4 regions of the Stenotrophomonas sp. 01N47 genome follow, and region 4 is predicted to be linked to each of the others. Evidence: predicted binding sites of a transcription regulator. Region 4 holds the regulator's gene; each other region holds the start of a gene.
What was found. The regulator FliA, encoded in region 4, starts transcription of late flagellar genes. The targets are predictions, from matches to a motif close to TAAAGTTTNNCNNNCNNNGGCCGATAA.
Positions count from the first base shown of each region.

Region 1: AC1DKR_RS13150 (GGDEF domain-containing protein) is a predicted target of FliA. The motif match lies at 2,617-2,643, and genes of this name have one in related genera.
Region 2: AC1DKR_RS13335 (GGDEF domain-containing protein) is a predicted target of FliA. The motif match lies at 2,101-2,127, and genes of this name have one in related genera.
Region 3: AC1DKR_RS00010 (flagellin) is a predicted target of FliA. The motif match lies at 1,733-1,759, and genes of this name have one in related genera.

Region 1 is NZ_JBFTQU010000005.1:712,764-716,538, forward strand. Features, by position in the region: gene AC1DKR_RS13140 (DMT family transporter) at 1-157, shown strand, start outside; gene AC1DKR_RS13145 (AAA family ATPase) at 197-1,357, opposite strand; gene AC1DKR_RS13150 (GGDEF domain-containing protein) at 1,478-2,548, opposite strand; gene AC1DKR_RS13155 (pseudouridine synthase) at 2,687-3,409, opposite strand; gene AC1DKR_RS13160 (sensor domain-containing diguanylate cyclase) at 3,444-3,775, opposite strand, start outside.
Region 2 is NZ_JBFTQU010000005.1:758,431-762,205, forward strand. Features, by position in the region: gene AC1DKR_RS13330 (TonB-dependent siderophore receptor) at 1-1,871, opposite strand, end outside; gene AC1DKR_RS13335 (GGDEF domain-containing protein) at 2,159-3,574, shown strand; gene AC1DKR_RS13340 (MFS transporter) at 3,615-3,775, opposite strand, start outside.
Region 3 is NZ_JBFTQU010000001.1:563-4,337, reverse strand. Features, by position in the region: gene flgK (flagellar hook-associated protein FlgK) at 1-444, shown strand, start outside; gene flgL (flagellar hook-associated protein FlgL) at 441-1,643, shown strand; gene AC1DKR_RS00010 (flagellin) at 2,011-3,231, shown strand; partial or broken gene AC1DKR_RS00005 (flagellin) at 3,304-3,775, shown strand, end outside.
Region 4 is NZ_JBFTQU010000005.1:26,466-30,240, reverse strand. Features, by position in the region: gene AC1DKR_RS09980 (chemotaxis protein CheA) at 1-175, opposite strand, end outside; gene AC1DKR_RS09975 (protein phosphatase CheZ) at 178-783, opposite strand; gene cheY (chemotaxis response regulator CheY) at 783-1,175, opposite strand; gene AC1DKR_RS09965 (RNA polymerase sigma factor FliA) at 1,195-1,938, opposite strand; gene AC1DKR_RS09960 (MinD/ParA family ATP-binding protein) at 1,935-2,822, opposite strand; gene flhF (flagellar biosynthesis GTPase FlhF) at 2,809-3,775, opposite strand, start outside.

The sequences.
Region 1 (3,775 bases), 690 kb from region 4:
GCTGCTGCGCGAGCAGCATGAAGTCACCCCGTGGTTCTACCTGGGCGTGGCGATCATCGTCGGTGCCGTGTTCCTGCATCCGCTGCTCAACCGCCGCAAGCGCGTGCAGCATCCGGAAATCCTCGGCACATCCGAAGCGCGCAACATCGCCGATTGAGTGCGTACGCGCATTGCGTGGATCTTCCCGGCACCCGTCTTAGCGCTGCGGCCAATGCCAGGCCGGTGCATCCAGCAGGCCCTGCCCGCTCAGCAGCGTACGCCCGTGTTCCTTGTGCAGGTGCATTGAATGGCACTGCGGTGCCTGTTCCAGCGCGGCAATCAAGCGCGTGGCGTGCGATACCACCCAGACCTGGCTGCGTGCACTTGCGGCGATGATCAACCGTGCCAACGCCGGCAGCAGGTCCGGATGCAGGCTGGTCTCCGGCTCGTTAAGCACCAGCAGCGGCGGTGGCCGTGGCGTGTGCAGGGCCGCGGCCAGCAACAGGAACCGCAGCGTGCCGTCGGACAGTTCTGCCATCGACAGTGGTCGCAGCAGACCGGGCTGGTGGAAGCGCAGCGCGAGTCGGCCATCCAGTTCCTCGAAGCTGACCGTCGCCCCCGGGAATGCATCCTCGATCGTCCGCGCCAGCGCCTGCGGATCGCCGATTTCCAGGATCGTCACCCAGGCGGCGGCGAGGTCGCGGCCGTCGTGGTGCAGCACCGGGGTACGGGTCGCCATTGCCGGTTGTCGCGCCGGTGCATCGGCATCGCTGCGGAAGTGGTCGTAGAAGCGCCAACGGCGGATGTACTCGCGCAAGGTGATGGCTTCCGGCATGCGCTGCGGATCGCCCACCTGGGTGAACAGGCTGTCGAACAGTGAAAGACGATCATCCACTACATCCCAGCCATGCCCGTGCCGCTGCCGCACCAGCGCACCGCGGCGGTCGACCAGCAGATTGGCGCTGCGCAGGAACGGTCCTGCCCAGATCGCTTCAGCCTTGATCTGCGGGTCCAACGCGAAGGCCGATCGGCTAGGCGGCGGATATCCGAGGTCGATGGCGTAGCCGAATTCATCCGTGGCGAAGCCCAGCTTGAGCCCCACTGACTCCTGTCGCGGCCCGCCCTGCAACGGAATCTCACCGGCCAGCACGCGGCGGTCGATCTTTTCCGGACCGGCCCACAGCGCCGAGCCCAATCCACCCTCCCGCGCCAGTACCGCTGCAACACCGCCCTGGGCGGTTTCCGCCAGCAGGCGCAGCGCGCGGTACAGGCTGGATTTGCCACTGCCGTTGTCGCCGGTGACCACGTTGAGCCGCTGCATCGGCAGTACCAGCGCATGCAGCGATCGGTAATTGGCGATGGCCAGGGTCTGCAGCATGGTCGACGTCCTTGCGGTGAGACGTTGAGGGTGCCGTACGGGTATCGCAATGGCTGCGACTGCACGCAAAGGCCCGGGCCATCCACGCATGGCGTGGATCTACCGCAGCCGCGCGGGCGGTCAGGGCGCCACTTCCACCCGGTTGCGGCCGGCGCCCTTGGCCCGGTACAGCGCGGCATCGGCACGGGCCAGAGTCTGGTCAGACGTTTCACCGGGCTGGTGCTGCGCCACACCGATGCTGATGGTCACCGGGAAGCCCAGCGGCAGGTTGGACACGGCCACCCGCAGGAACTCGCATTGCAGTTCGGCGGTACGCAGGTCCGCGTCCGGCATCAGTGCCACGAATTCCTCGCCGCCATAGCGCGCGGCCAGACCCCCACCGGCGAAGTGCGAGCGCAGCAGCGCCCCCAGTTCGGCCAGCACCCGGTCGCCGGTCGCGTGGCCCTGGAAATCATTGATGTGCTTGAAATGATCGATGTCCAGCAGGGCCACGCAGGTCTGCCGGTCGCGGCCATCGACGGCAATCACCGCCTCGTCCAGCGCCGCTGCCAGTGCCCGCCGGTTGGGCAGGCCGGTCAGGGCGTCGGTACGGCTCTGTTCGGCCAGGTCGGCATTCTGGGCCAGCAGCACATCGTGATACTCCGACAGCAGGCGTTCGTAATCGTTGCGCTCGAGCATGTGCCGCTGGATATCCAGGGCGAAACGGCGCAGCTCCATCACCACCATCACCTGCCGCGACAGCGCGGCCAACGCTTCGGCCTTGTCGGTCGCCAGCTGCTGCGGCCGCGCGTCGAACACGCACAGGGTTCCCAGCGGCAGGCCGTCGCTGCTGATCAACGGCGCACCGGCATAGAAGCGCACATGCGGGTCGCCGGTCACCACCGGATTGTCGTGGAAGCGGACGTCCTGCAATGCATCCTCAACCACCATGATTTCCTGCGGTTGCAGGATCGCGTGGCCGCACATCGACTCGCTGCGCAGGTTCTCGGTCGCGGCGATGCCCTGCATCGACTTGAACCACTGGCGCTCGACGTCGATCAGGGTCACGGCCGCCATGGTCGTGCCACACACCGCCTTGGCGATGGCCACCAGGTCATCGAACGAGCGTTCGCGCTCGGAATCGAGGATCCGGTAGCGGTACAGCGCCTCCAGGCGCAGCGCTTCGTTGGCAGGCTTGTCGGGCTTGATCATGCAGCGTCACGTTCCGGCAGGTCGCTGCAAAGTCTAGCTGATGCAGGCCCGCAGTCTGCTTTCTGGTAGTGCCGGCCGCTGCCCGGCAATCGTACAGCGCCAGGGTGCCGGCCAGCGGCCGGCACTACCAGCAGTTTCTTACCAGTCCTGCTGCTGCGGCAACAGGCCGTGAAGCTCCTGCTCGGTCAGGTTGCGCCACTGGCCCGGCTTCAGTGCACCGATCTTGATGTTGTCGATACGCACGCGGCGCAGCTGGGTCACGCGGTAGCCGAACTCGGCCGCCATCAGCCGGATCTGCCGGTTCAGGCCCTGCTGCAGGATGATGCGGAAACCGAATTTGGCGATCCGCGAGGTCTTGCACGGCAGCGTCATCTGGTCATGGATGCGTACGCCGCGGGCCATGCCGCGCAGGAATTCGTCGGTGACCGGTTTGTTCACCGCCACCAGGTATTCCTTCTGGTGACCGTTTTCGGCGCGCAGGATCTGGTTGACGATGTCGCCGTTGCTGGTCATCAGGATCAGGCCTTCCGATTCCTTGTCCAGGCGGCCGATCGGGAAGATACGCTGTTCATGGCCGACGAATTCGACGATGTTGCCCTTCACCGTGCTTTCGGTGGTGCAGGTCACGCCCACCGGCTTGTTCAGCACGATGTACACGTGGCGGCGGGCGCCCGGCTTGCGGGCAGTGCGCACGCGCAACGGCTGGCCGTCGACCAGCACCTTGTCATCCTCGCCAACAACCGCGCCCGTGCCGGCGGCATGGCCATTGACGGTAACCCGGCGGGCGGCGATCAGGCGATCGGCCTCACGACGGGAGCAGAAGCCGGTGTCGGCGATATATTTGTTGAGTCGGCTGGTCATCGCCCCATTATCAGGCATCGCCGCCCTTCCCGCCTCATGCCGTGGTCAACGGTTCTTCGGTTTCGCCATCGAACACCCGGTTGCGGCCACTGCGCTTGGCCACGTACATGGCGTGGTCGGCCCGTCGCAGCAGCGCAGCCAGGTCATCTTCGGCTGGCCGCCACTGTGCCAGACCGATGCTTGCGGTCACCTCCAGGCCGGGCACCTGCAGGTCCCGGCAGGTCTCGGTGATGCGCTGGCGCAGGCGTTCCAGGCGCGCGGCAGCGATCTCACGTGGCATTCCCGGCAACAGCAGCAGGAACTCCTCGCCGCCCATCCGCACTACCTGATCCTCGCTGCGGACAGCGGCGCGCAGCGCGCGGGCCA
Region 2 (3,775 bases), 730 kb from region 4:
CTCTTGTTTTCGTTCTCCACCATGTAGGTGAAGTTGTTGCTCCACTTCAGGCGGTCGCCCTGCTCGCCCAGCAGCGGGATCACCAGGTTGCCCTCGAGCCCCTGCACGATGGCCTTGGGTGCGTTCTCCCAGCGGAAGATGCGGCCCTTGCGGTCGGCCGTCAGGCCGATCTGGGTGTAACCGGCCTGGATCTTGTCCTTGTAGTCATTGTGGAAATAGGTCAACGAGGCCTGCCAGCCGCTCTGCGGTGCCCACTCCACGCCCAGTTCCTTGTTCAGGCTGGTCTCTGCCTTGAGATCCGCATTGCCCTGCATGTAGCAGCCGGCGCCCAGGCTCGGCAACGCGTTCGGGCAGCCGTTGCCACGGGTGTAATACAGATAGTCCGGGTTGGACTGGTACAGGTTCGGCGCCTTGAACGCGCGTGCGATGCCGCCCTTGACCACCCAGTCACTGTTGAGCCGGAACTGCGCGTTGAGGCTCGGACTGGTGTTGTTGCCGAACTGGCTGTGATGGTCGAAACGCAGGCCCGGGGTCACGATCCAGCGCTCACCGAGGTAGATGTTGTCTTCCACGTAGACGGCGGTGGTCTGTGCATCGGACTTGCCGCGTGCACGATCGGCCGAAAGGCCCGGAATGCCGCCACCGCTGCTGCTGGACTGGCTCATCGAATAGGGATCGGTCAACCGGCTGTCGAGGTACTCGAAGCCCAGCGTCCACACGTTCTCGGCACCGCCGAGGGTGGTAGGGAAGCTGACCTCGCCGTCCAGCTGGTAGTTGCGCAGGCGCGAGGTCGACCAGTCGGCGCCATTGAAGCTGCCTTCCGGGCCGCCGGCCAGGCCTTCGTTGATGCGCGAGTTGTTGACCCCTTCCACCGCCGCCGTCAGCCGCGAGCTGACATCGCCCCAGCGTCCGCGATGGGTGATCGCGCCGGTGGTGCGGTACATGCGGTTGGTCTCGGCCTGCTGCTCGGCCAGCGCAGCCAGGTCGACACCGGTGGAGGTACCAGTGGTACTGACCGCACGATCGCCGGCATAGATGTTGCCCTGGCGGCTGGTACCGGCCTCGAACTCGACCACCTGGTTGGCGGTCACGTCCCAACGCAGCAGCGCGTTGACGTCGCGGTTCTTGACGCCTTCGCGGCCCGCTGGCGGTACCGCATTGGCACCGGTTGCGAAGTCGCGGTTGAGATCCAGCGAATCGGCATCGGTCTTGTTGAGGTTGCCGTACAACCGGAACGACAGCGTGTCGGTCATCGGCCCGCTCAGCTGCAGGCCGAGGCGCTCGCTGCCGCCCTCGGCACTGTGTTCGGGCACCAGGCCGTACAGGTCAACCGCACCGGTCAGGTCGCCGGTCGGGCGCTTGGTGATGATGTTGACCACGCCACCGGAGGCACCCGAGCCATAGCGTGCCGCTGCCGGGCCGCGCAGCACTTCGATGCGTTCGATCATTTCCGCCGGCACCCAATTGGTATCGCCGCGCGTGTTGCGCTCGCCACTGCGGCCCATGCGCACCGCGTCGCGTGCACCCACGCGCTTGCCGTCGATCAGGATCAGGGTGTTTTCCGGCCCCATGCCGCGCAGATCAATCTGCCGGTTGTTGCCGTACTGGCCCGATGCACTGTTGCCGGTCAGATTGACGCCGGGCATCGTCCGCAGCAGTTCGGCGATGTCGTTGACCGGCGGCCGCTTGGCGATGTCCTCGGCGGTGATGGTGGAGGTGCCCAGCGCCTGCCGCGCGATCTGCGAGGCAGTGACATGCACGGTGTCGATATCGGTGGCATCGGTTTCCGCATGGGCGGTGACGGCAGCGGTGGCCAGCAGCGCAGCGACGGCAAGCGCCAGCGGGCGCGGTGAAAGAGTGTTTGCAGGCATGTTCTGAACCTTCTGGCAGGGCAACGGAAGCCTCTGGCATAGGGCACGAGGCGGCGACGGGGGAGGCGGAACGATCACTGCGGGATGCCCGCATGCCGGTTCCCGCCGTCATTTTTTCACAAATGCGAGTGATTCTCAAATGCGTCAACGCATTGCGGCATCGGCCGGCATGTGCTTCACCCGCGTTTTTCGTCCTGCATGGCGCTTAAACTGGCCGGCTTCCCTGCCATCAACCGTCGACAGCCGCGGCCGATACCGTGGTCTGTTGTGCGCCGTTAGAGATCGACGTGGATACACCCCAACTGGACGAAGCCAGCCAACCGCTGGCTCAGGCCTGGCAGCAGTGTCTGCTGCTGGCCGGCCCCGCCGCCGCCGCGCTGCTGCATGCCGTGGCCGCCGATGCACCGCCGACGCTGGCGCAGCACTTCTACGAAGTGCTGCTGCAGGACTCGCGTGCGCGCCGCTTCCTGTCCCACGAACAGGTCAAGCAGCGCCTGCAACCAGCGATGCAGCGTTGGTTGGCCCAGCTGCTGACCACCGATGCGGATGGCATTGCCGCTACCGTCGCCGCACAACGGGTGATCGGCGATGTGCATGCGCGGGTCGGCATTCCGGTTGACCTGGTGGCACGCGGTGCTCGCGTGCTGAAGCACGAACTGTTCGTCCGCCTGCGCGCCGACGCCGCTGACAACGACACTGCCTTCGCCGCCATCGATTGCCTCAGCGCGATCATGGACATCGCCATGGAAGGCATGACGCTGGCCTACACGCACGCCCGTGAGCGCTCTTCGCGCACCGATGCGGCGTACCGGCTGTTCTCGCTGGTGCAGAACGTCAGCACCGAGCGCGAGCGCCAGCGCGCCCTGCTGCTGGATTGGGAAAACACCCTCCTGTATACCCTCGCCGGCCATGCGACAGGTGCCGACAACGCCAGTCTGGCAAGCTCGGAATTCGGCCTGTGGTTCACCCACAAGGGCATTCCCAGCTTCGGCGAAAGCAGCGAGACGCAGCAGGTGGGCCAGCTGATGGCACGCATCGACAGCCGCCTGCAGCGCGCCACCGATGAAGATCCGGCACGGCGGCTGACCGCCCTGCCGATGATCCGCGAAGACCTGGCCACCATCCGCAACCTGATGACCCTGCTGTTCGAACGCATCGGTGAACTGGATGCAGGCAGCGATGCGTTGACCAACCTGCTCAACCGACGCTTCCTGCCGACCGTGCTGCGTCGTGAGATCGAGTTGTCCACGCGCAACCACACGCCGTTCTCGTTGTTGCTGCTGGACCTGGACCATTTCAAGGCGATCAACGATGGCCACGGTCATGACGCCGGCGACCGCGCGCTGCAGCACGTCGCAGCCCTGCTCGGCCAGCAGACCCGAGGCAGCGACTACCTGTTCCGCTACGGCGGCGAGGAGTTCGTGGTGGTGCTGGTGGCAGCAAGCGAGTCACAGGCGGAGGTGATCGCCGAAAGCCTGCGCCGGCAGATCGCACAGTCGCCGATCACCCTGCCCAATGGACAGACGCTGGCGCTGACCGCGAGCATCGGCGTGGCCGGACACGATGGTCATCCCGATTACGAGCGGCTGATGGCGCGCGCCGACGCGGCGATGTATGCCGCCAAGCGACAGGGCCGCAACCGGGTGGTGGTGGCCAACGACGCACTGCCGGAAGCTCCGGGACGACGCGCGCTGCAACGTTGAGCCTGCAGCGCGTGAGACGTGGCGTCGGAAGGTCTCGACGCTACGCGGCGGCCTTGCGCGGTATGCGCCACGTCGCCCACCACGTCAGTGCCAGCAGCGCGATGCCCGCGCCCAGCGCGCACACCGCCGGCCACCCATGGCGCGCCTGCGTCCAGGTGCCTGCCGCAGCCCCCACACCGCTGCCCACGGCATAGAACAGCA
Region 3 (3,775 bases), on a different contig from region 4:
GGCGGCCCACCGCAGACCTACACGCCCGGGCAGACCATCAGCGCCAACGGCTGGAGCTTCGTGCTCGATGGCGTGCCGAAGAATGGCGACACGTTCAACATCACCCCGACCCCGGCCGGCTCGTCGGACAACAGCAATGCCACCAAGCTGTCCAAGGTGGAATCGGCCAAGGCGTTCAACGCCGGCACGGTGACGCTGGGTGGCGCATTGGGCGGGCTGACCACCCAGGTCGGTGCGGCAGCGCGTTCGGCGGAGTATTCGCTGGGGGCGCAGCAGGTGATCGCCGACCAGGCACAGGCAGCGCGTGACGAAGTGTCCGGCGTCAACCTCGATGAGGAGGCAGCCGACATGCTGCGCCTGCAACAGGCCTACCAGGCCGCCTCGCAGTTGATCTCCACTGCCGATTCCATGTTCCAGACCATCCTGGGAGCCGTGCGCCGATGAGCAACCGCATCTCCACCGGAATGATGTACAGCCAGTCGGTAGCGCTGATGATGGCCAAGCAGGCCAAACTCAGCCACCTGGAACAGCAGATCGCCACCGGCAGCAAGATCGTCAGCGCCAAGGACGATCCGGTCGCCGCAGGCGCTGCGGTGGGCCTGGACCGCAGCCTGGCCGCACTGGAACGCATGAAGCTCAATGGCAACAACGTGCAGAACCGCCTGGGCGTGCAGGAAAACACCCTGGCCCAGGTCAACGACCTGATGGCGCGCGTCAACGATCTGACCATCCAGGCCAGCAATCCCGCCTTGAGTGCGCCCGACAAGAAGACCCTGATCACCGAGTTGAACCAGATCCGCGAGGGCCTGCTGTCGCTGGCCAACAGCAGCGACGGCACCGGCCGCTACGTGTTCGGTGGCACCAACGACAGCGATCCGCCGTTCGCCAAGATTGACGGCAAGGTCGTCTATCGCGGCGACCAGACCCAGCGCCAGGTGGAAGTCGGCCCGGATACCTACGTGCGCGACGCCCTGCCCGGCAGCGAGATCTTCCTGCGCATCCCCACCGGCGATGGCTTCGTCGATGGCAGCGCAGCGGCAGGCAACGCTGGCAATGGCGTGCTGACCAACATCACCCGCGACGGCAGCGACAGCTGGAACGGGCAATCGTTCAGCGTGCGCTTCACCGCGGCCGACCAGTACGAAGTGCTCGACGGTGCCGGCAACGTAACCGGCACCGGTACCTACAAGGCCGGCAGCGAACTGGAGATCAATGGCGTTCGCCTGCAGATCGCTGGCGCGCCAGCAACAGGTGACAGCTTCAACGTGCAGGCCGCCAGCAGCCGCGACATCTTCGGCACCATGGACAAGCTGATCGCCGCACTGGATGCCGATACCGGTACCCCGGCGAAGATGGCCGCGCAGCAGAACGAGCTGCAGAGCGCATTGCGTGATGTCGGCCGCGCGGCGGAACGGATGATCGATTCGCGCGCTGCCGGTGGCGCGCAGCTGAAAGCGCTGGACAACGCGGCGGAGATGCGTGAGGCCAATGGCGTGACGCTGAAGACCACGCTGTCGGAGATGCGCGACCTGGACTACGCCGATGCGTTGAGCCAGTACCAGCTGGAAAGCACCGCGCTGCAGGCGGCACAGACGCTGTTCTCGCAGATGCAGTCGATGTCGCTGTTCAACAAGATCCGCTGATTCCACGCGCCAGCGCTGGAACCCAAGGCCGCGATGCCCTGCATCGCGGCCTTTTTCGTTTCTGCCGGGCATACGCCCCGCCGCCACCATTCAGCTTGCCTGGCAGGCGCCGATACCCCTTCTGGCGCCGGCCAGGTCCTGCCTGGCCGCCCGTTCCAGGCTTCACGCCGGCCCTTCCGTGTCGGCGGAAATCCCCGGAAAAACAGCTTTCAGCGACGAAATTCGGTTGCAACGAAATTCCCGGCTAAAGGTTGTTGACAAAGCGCCGTTATTCATTTGGCAACGGCGAAGCACACAGCCAAACAAAAAAATCAGGCGGCGCTTCGTTCCATTCACCAACGGGTTCCACATAAGAGGAGACGACCCCATGGCACAGGTAATCAACACCAATACGATGTCGCTCAACGCTCAGCGCAACCTGAGCACCAGCGGCAGCTCGCTCGCCACCACCATCCAGCGCCTCTCGTCCGGCCTGCGCATCAACAGCGCGAAGGACGACGCAGCCGGCCTGGCCATCAGCGAGCGCTTCACCACCCAGATCCGTGGTCTGGACGTAGCCATCCGCAACGCCAACGACGGCATCTCGCTGGCCCAGGTCGCCGAGGGCTCGCTGAACGAAGTCGGCAACAACCTGCAGCGCATCCGCGAACTGGGCGTGCAGGCCTCCAACGCCACCAACTCGGCCAGCGACCGCAAGGCGCTGCAGGCTGAAGTGACCCAGCTGGTCAGCGAAATCGACCGCGTCGCCAAGCAGGCCGACTTCAACGGCACCAAGCTGCTGGACGGTTCGTTCACCAGCCAGCTGTTCCAGGTGGGCGCCAACGCCGGCCAGGCCATCGCCATCAACAGCGTGGTCAACGCCAAGGCCGATTCGCTGGGCGCGGCCAGCTTCGCCAACGTCTACACCGGCACCAGCCTGGCTGCAGCCGACAAGGCCACCGCCGATACCACCTACTCCGGCCTGCAGATCTCGGTGACCCCGCCGGGCGGCGCCGCCACCACGGTCACCGTCAGCGACTTCACCGTGAAGGCAGGCGAATCGATCACCTCGGCCACCGCGGCCGCGATCAACAACAAGCTGGGCGAGACCGGCGTAGTCGCCTCCGTCAACGCCGGCGTGGTCAGCCTGGCCTCGGTCAAGGACGGCCAGACCTTCGCTCTGGGCGTCAGCGCGGCGACCCCGCCGACCGGCGCCACCGCCGCCACCATCGCCGGCCTGGGCCTGACCGAGACCAGCACCAACGGCGGCACGCTGACCGGTGCAACGGCCAGCTTCGTCAAGGACCTGAACGTCACCACGGCCGAAGGCGCACAGAAGGCGATGTCGATCGTCGACAAGGCCCTCGAATCGGTCAACAGCGTGCGCGCCGACCTCGGCGCGATCCAGAACCGCTTCACCTCGGTGGTCGCCAACCTGCAGACCTCCTCGGAGAACCTGTCCGCATCGCGCAGCCGCATCCGCGATACCGACTTCGCCAAGGAAACCGCCGAGCTGACCCGCACCCAGATCCTGCAGCAGGCCGGTACGGCCATGCTGGCCCAGGCCAACCAGGTACCGCAGAACGTGCTCAGCCTGTTGCAGCGCTGACATGAGCCGCCCCCGGGGCACGTCGGGGGCGTCTAACCCAACTCACGTGCAACCGCTCAAGGACCTCTCCTCATGGCACAAGTAATCAACACCAACACGATGTCGTTGAATGCTCAGCGTAACCTGAGCACCAGCGGCAGCTCGCTGGCCACCACCATCCAGCGCCTGTCCTCCGGTTCGCGCATCAACAGTGCCAAGGACGATGCGGCCGGCTTGGCGATCTCCGAGCGCTTCGGCACCCAGATCCGCGGCACCGACGTGGCCATCCGCAATGCCAACGACGGCATTTCGCTGGCACAGGTCGCCGAAGGTTCGCTGACCGAAATCGGCAACAACCTGCAGCGCGTCCGCGAGCTGTCGGTGCAGGCCTCCAACGCCACCAACTCGGCCAGCGATCGCAAGGCGCTGCAGGCCGAAGTGACCCAGCTGGTTTCGGAAATCGACCGCGTCGCCAAGCAGTCGGACTTCAACGGCACCAAGCTGCTGGACGGCACCTTCTCCAGCCAGCTGTTCCAGGTCGGCGCCAACGCTGGCCAGGCCATCG
Region 4 (3,775 bases):
TGCCGAGGAAACCTGCGCCGCCCTTCAGCGTGTGGTAGCCGCGGAACACCGCGTTGAGCTGTTCATTGTCCTGCGGTGCCTGTTCCAGCGACACCAGCTGTTCGCCGAGGCGATCCAGGATCTCCTGGGCCTCGATGATGAAATCGGCAGTGATGTCGTCGGCTACTGCGCCCATGGTTACAGCCCCAGATCCGACAACAGGTCGTCGGCGTCGTTCTGCGAGACCGCATGGCGGTCCAGTCCCTTCAGTGCCGGCCCAGCCAGTTCCGGATCGGTGCGATGCTGTTCCGGCGGCAGGCCGAGCGCGCCGAAGCCTTCGTGCACGCGGCGGACGATGCCCACCACGCGACGGATGATCTGCCCGGTCAGGTCCTGGTAGCTCTGGGTCAGGGCGATCTCGGTGAGGTTGTGGCGGATGCGGTCGAGCTGCACGTCCTGGCCCGGCTGCAGGCCGTCGGCGCGCAGCTGTTCGGTCAGGCTGCGGCACTCTTCGGCCAGGTCCAGGGTGCGGTGCGTGGCCTGTTCGGTCATCGCCACCACGTGGTCCAGGCGCGCGCAGGCATCGTCCAGCTCGCCGGCTTCATCGGGCACGGTCGGCAGTTCGCCCAGCGCCTGGCCCAGTTCGCGGGCCAGCCGCGAAAGGCCGCTCATCATCGGCTGGGTGCGCAGCGCCACCAGGCCGTCGATGCGCTGGCGCCACGCCGCCTCGTCGCCGGATTCCAGTGCATCCAGGGCTTCCTGCAGGCGCAGGGCGAGGGCGCTCTTGTCGACCGTGGTATCCATCAAGCGCTGGCCGCCAGGCGTTCGAAGATCTTGCCGAGCTTCTCTTCCAGCGTCTGTGCGGTGAACGGCTTGATGATGTAACCGTTCACGCCGTTCTGCGCCGCTTCGATGATCTGCTCGCGCTTGGCTTCGGCGGTCACCATCAGCACCGGCAGGGTCTTCAGCTTGGCATCGGCACGGATGGCCTTGAGCAGTTCGATGCCGGTCATCACCGGCATGTTCCAGTCGGTGACCACGAAGTCGAACGGCTGGCTCTGCAGCAGCGACAGCGCGGCATGCCCGTCCTCGGCTTCGGCGGTATTGGTGAAGCCCAGATCGCCCAGCAGGTTCTTGACGATACGACGCATGGTCGAAAAATCGTCGACGATCAGGATGCGCATGTTCTTGTTCAAAGCAGAGTTCCTTTGTTGATCAGCTCTCGAGGCCGGCGTCGGCCGCCTCGAAAATCTTCAGTCGGCCACGCAGGCGCAGGACCGCCTGGCCGTGGATCTGGCAGACCCGCGACTCGCTCACGCCGAGCACTGCGCCGATCTCTTTCAGGTTCAGTTCCTGCTCGTAGTAGAGCGACAGCACCAGCTGTTCGCGCTCGGGCAGGTGGCCGATGGCATTGCCCAGCTCGCGGCCGAATTCACCGCGCTCCAGCACCTGCTGTGGGGTCGGGCCGCCCTGGGCGACGGTGTCCAGCTCGCCCTGGTCTTCAATGCGCGACTCCAGGCTCAGTACCTGGCCGCGCGAGGCGTCCTCCATCAGGCGCAGGTACTCGGGCAGCGGCATCTCCATCGCGGCGGCCACTTCTGTGGCACTGGCGGCACGGCCGGTGCTCTGCTCCAGGCGGCGGATGGTGGCCGCAGCGTCACGGGCACGGCGGTGCACCGAACGCGGTACCCAGTCGCCACGACGGATCTCATCGATCATCGAACCGCGGATGCGGATCGAAGCGTAGGTCTCGAACGAGGCACCCTGGTCGGCGTCGTAGCTGCGCGAGGCTTCGATCAGGCCCATCATGCCGGCCTGGATCAGGTCGTCCACCTCAACGCTGGCCGGCAGGCGTGCGGCCAGATGGTGGGCGATGCGCCGCACCAGGTCCGAGTGCTGGGCGATGACCTCGTTGGCCGCCGTGCGCTGGACCTCTCTGTACTGGGCGGCGCCTTTCATGCGGCCACCCCGCGCTGCTTGATGATGCGTTCGAGGAAGAACTCGACGCCGCCGCGCGGCTCGGTCGGTGCCTGCCAGCGGGCGGTGCGGCGGGCGATCTCGGTGATCGCCAGTGCCGACGGGCTGGACGGATAGGCCTTCACCACCGGCTGCTGGCGCTGCACCGACAGGCGCAGCCAGTCGTCCTGCGGCACGCAGCCCAGGTAGTTCAGCGAGACATCGGCGAGGAACTTCTCGCAGACGCGGGTCAGCTTCTCGTACAGCACGCGGCCTTCGTTGGGGTCGCGCACCATGTTGGCCACCACCTGGATGCGGTCCACGCCACGTTCGCGCGACAGCACCTTGATCAGCGCATAGGCGTCGGTGATCGAGGCCGGTTCATCGCAGACCACCACCACGGTGTCCTGCGCGGCCTGGCAGAAGGTCAGCACGCCATCGGTGATGCCGGCGGCGGTGTCCACCACCATGATGTCCAGCTCGCGCTCCAGTTCGGAGAACACGTTGACCAGGCCCACATGCTCGGCCGGGGCCAGCTCGGCCATGTGCCGGCGGCCGGACGCAGCCGGTACCACCAGCACGCCGTTCGGGCCTTCGATGATCACGTCATCCAGGCTGCAGCGGCCAGCGACCAGGTCGGCCAGGGTGTTGGTGGGGCTCAGGCCCAGGATCACATCGATGTTGGCCAGGCCCAGGTCGGCGTCCAGCAACAGGGTGCGTTTGCCCATTCCCGCAAGCGCCACGGCCAGGTTGGCCGACACGTTGGTCTTGCCGACGCCGCCCTTGCCGCCGGTCACGGCAATCGTGCGCACAGGGCCGAGCGGCTCGCTGCGGGTCGCCGTCAGCGGGAAGGTGGTGGTCAGCTTGGCGTACTCACGCGACGGCATGGTTCAACTCCGGGTTGCAGGGCATATCGGCCGCGCGGCGCAAATCTTCAAGGCGAAGTACAAGATTGGCTGCACTGGCCCGGTGCAGGTCGTCCGGGACGTCCTGGCCATCGGTCACCCAGGTGATCGGCAGCTTGTGGTCCACCGCCACCGACAGGGCGTTGCCGAAGCGGCCGGTCTCGTCCAGCTTGCTCAGCACCAGGCCCTGCAGGTTGGCCGCGCCGAAGCGGCGGACCACCTCGTCCATGTCGCCGAAGCTGGTGTTGGCCGGCAGTACCAGCAGGGTGCGGACCTGGCGGGCAGCGCGCAGCCACTGCAGCTGGGCGGCCAGCGCACGGTCGCGCGGGCCCAGGCCGGCGGTGTCGATCAGCACCAGCTTGTAGTCCTTCAGGCGTTCCAGCAGCTGGTCCAGGTCGGTGCCGCTGTTGGCCTCGTGCACGGCGATGCCGAGCTGGCGGCCGTAGCCGTACAGCTGTTCGCGGGCGCCGATGCGCATCGTATCGGTGGTGACCAGGGCGACGTCGCGGGCGGCATGGGCTTCGGCGAAGCGCGAGGCCAGCTTGGCGATGGTGGTGGTCTTGCCGGCGCCGGTCGGGCCGACCAGGGCGATCACACCGCCTTCCTCCATCGGATCGACCGGGGCGATCGGCAGCTTGCGCGAGATCAGCCCCAGCATCAGGCCGCGGCCGCGATGCGCTTCGGTTTCCAGCGGGATCTGCATGGCCACGTCGCGGGCGATGCCGGCATCGAAGCCGTACTCGTCCATCAGGTCCAGTGCCGTAGCGCGCACCGGACTGCCGCGCAGGCGCTCGTCGGTGAAGCGGTTCATCTCGCGCTCGATCACCTGGCGCATGCCGGCCACTTCCTGGCGCAGGTGGCGGATCTCGGCGTCATCGGCGACCAGGGTCAGCGCAGGTGCTGGCGCCAGCGTCGGCATCGGTGCCGGTGCAGCC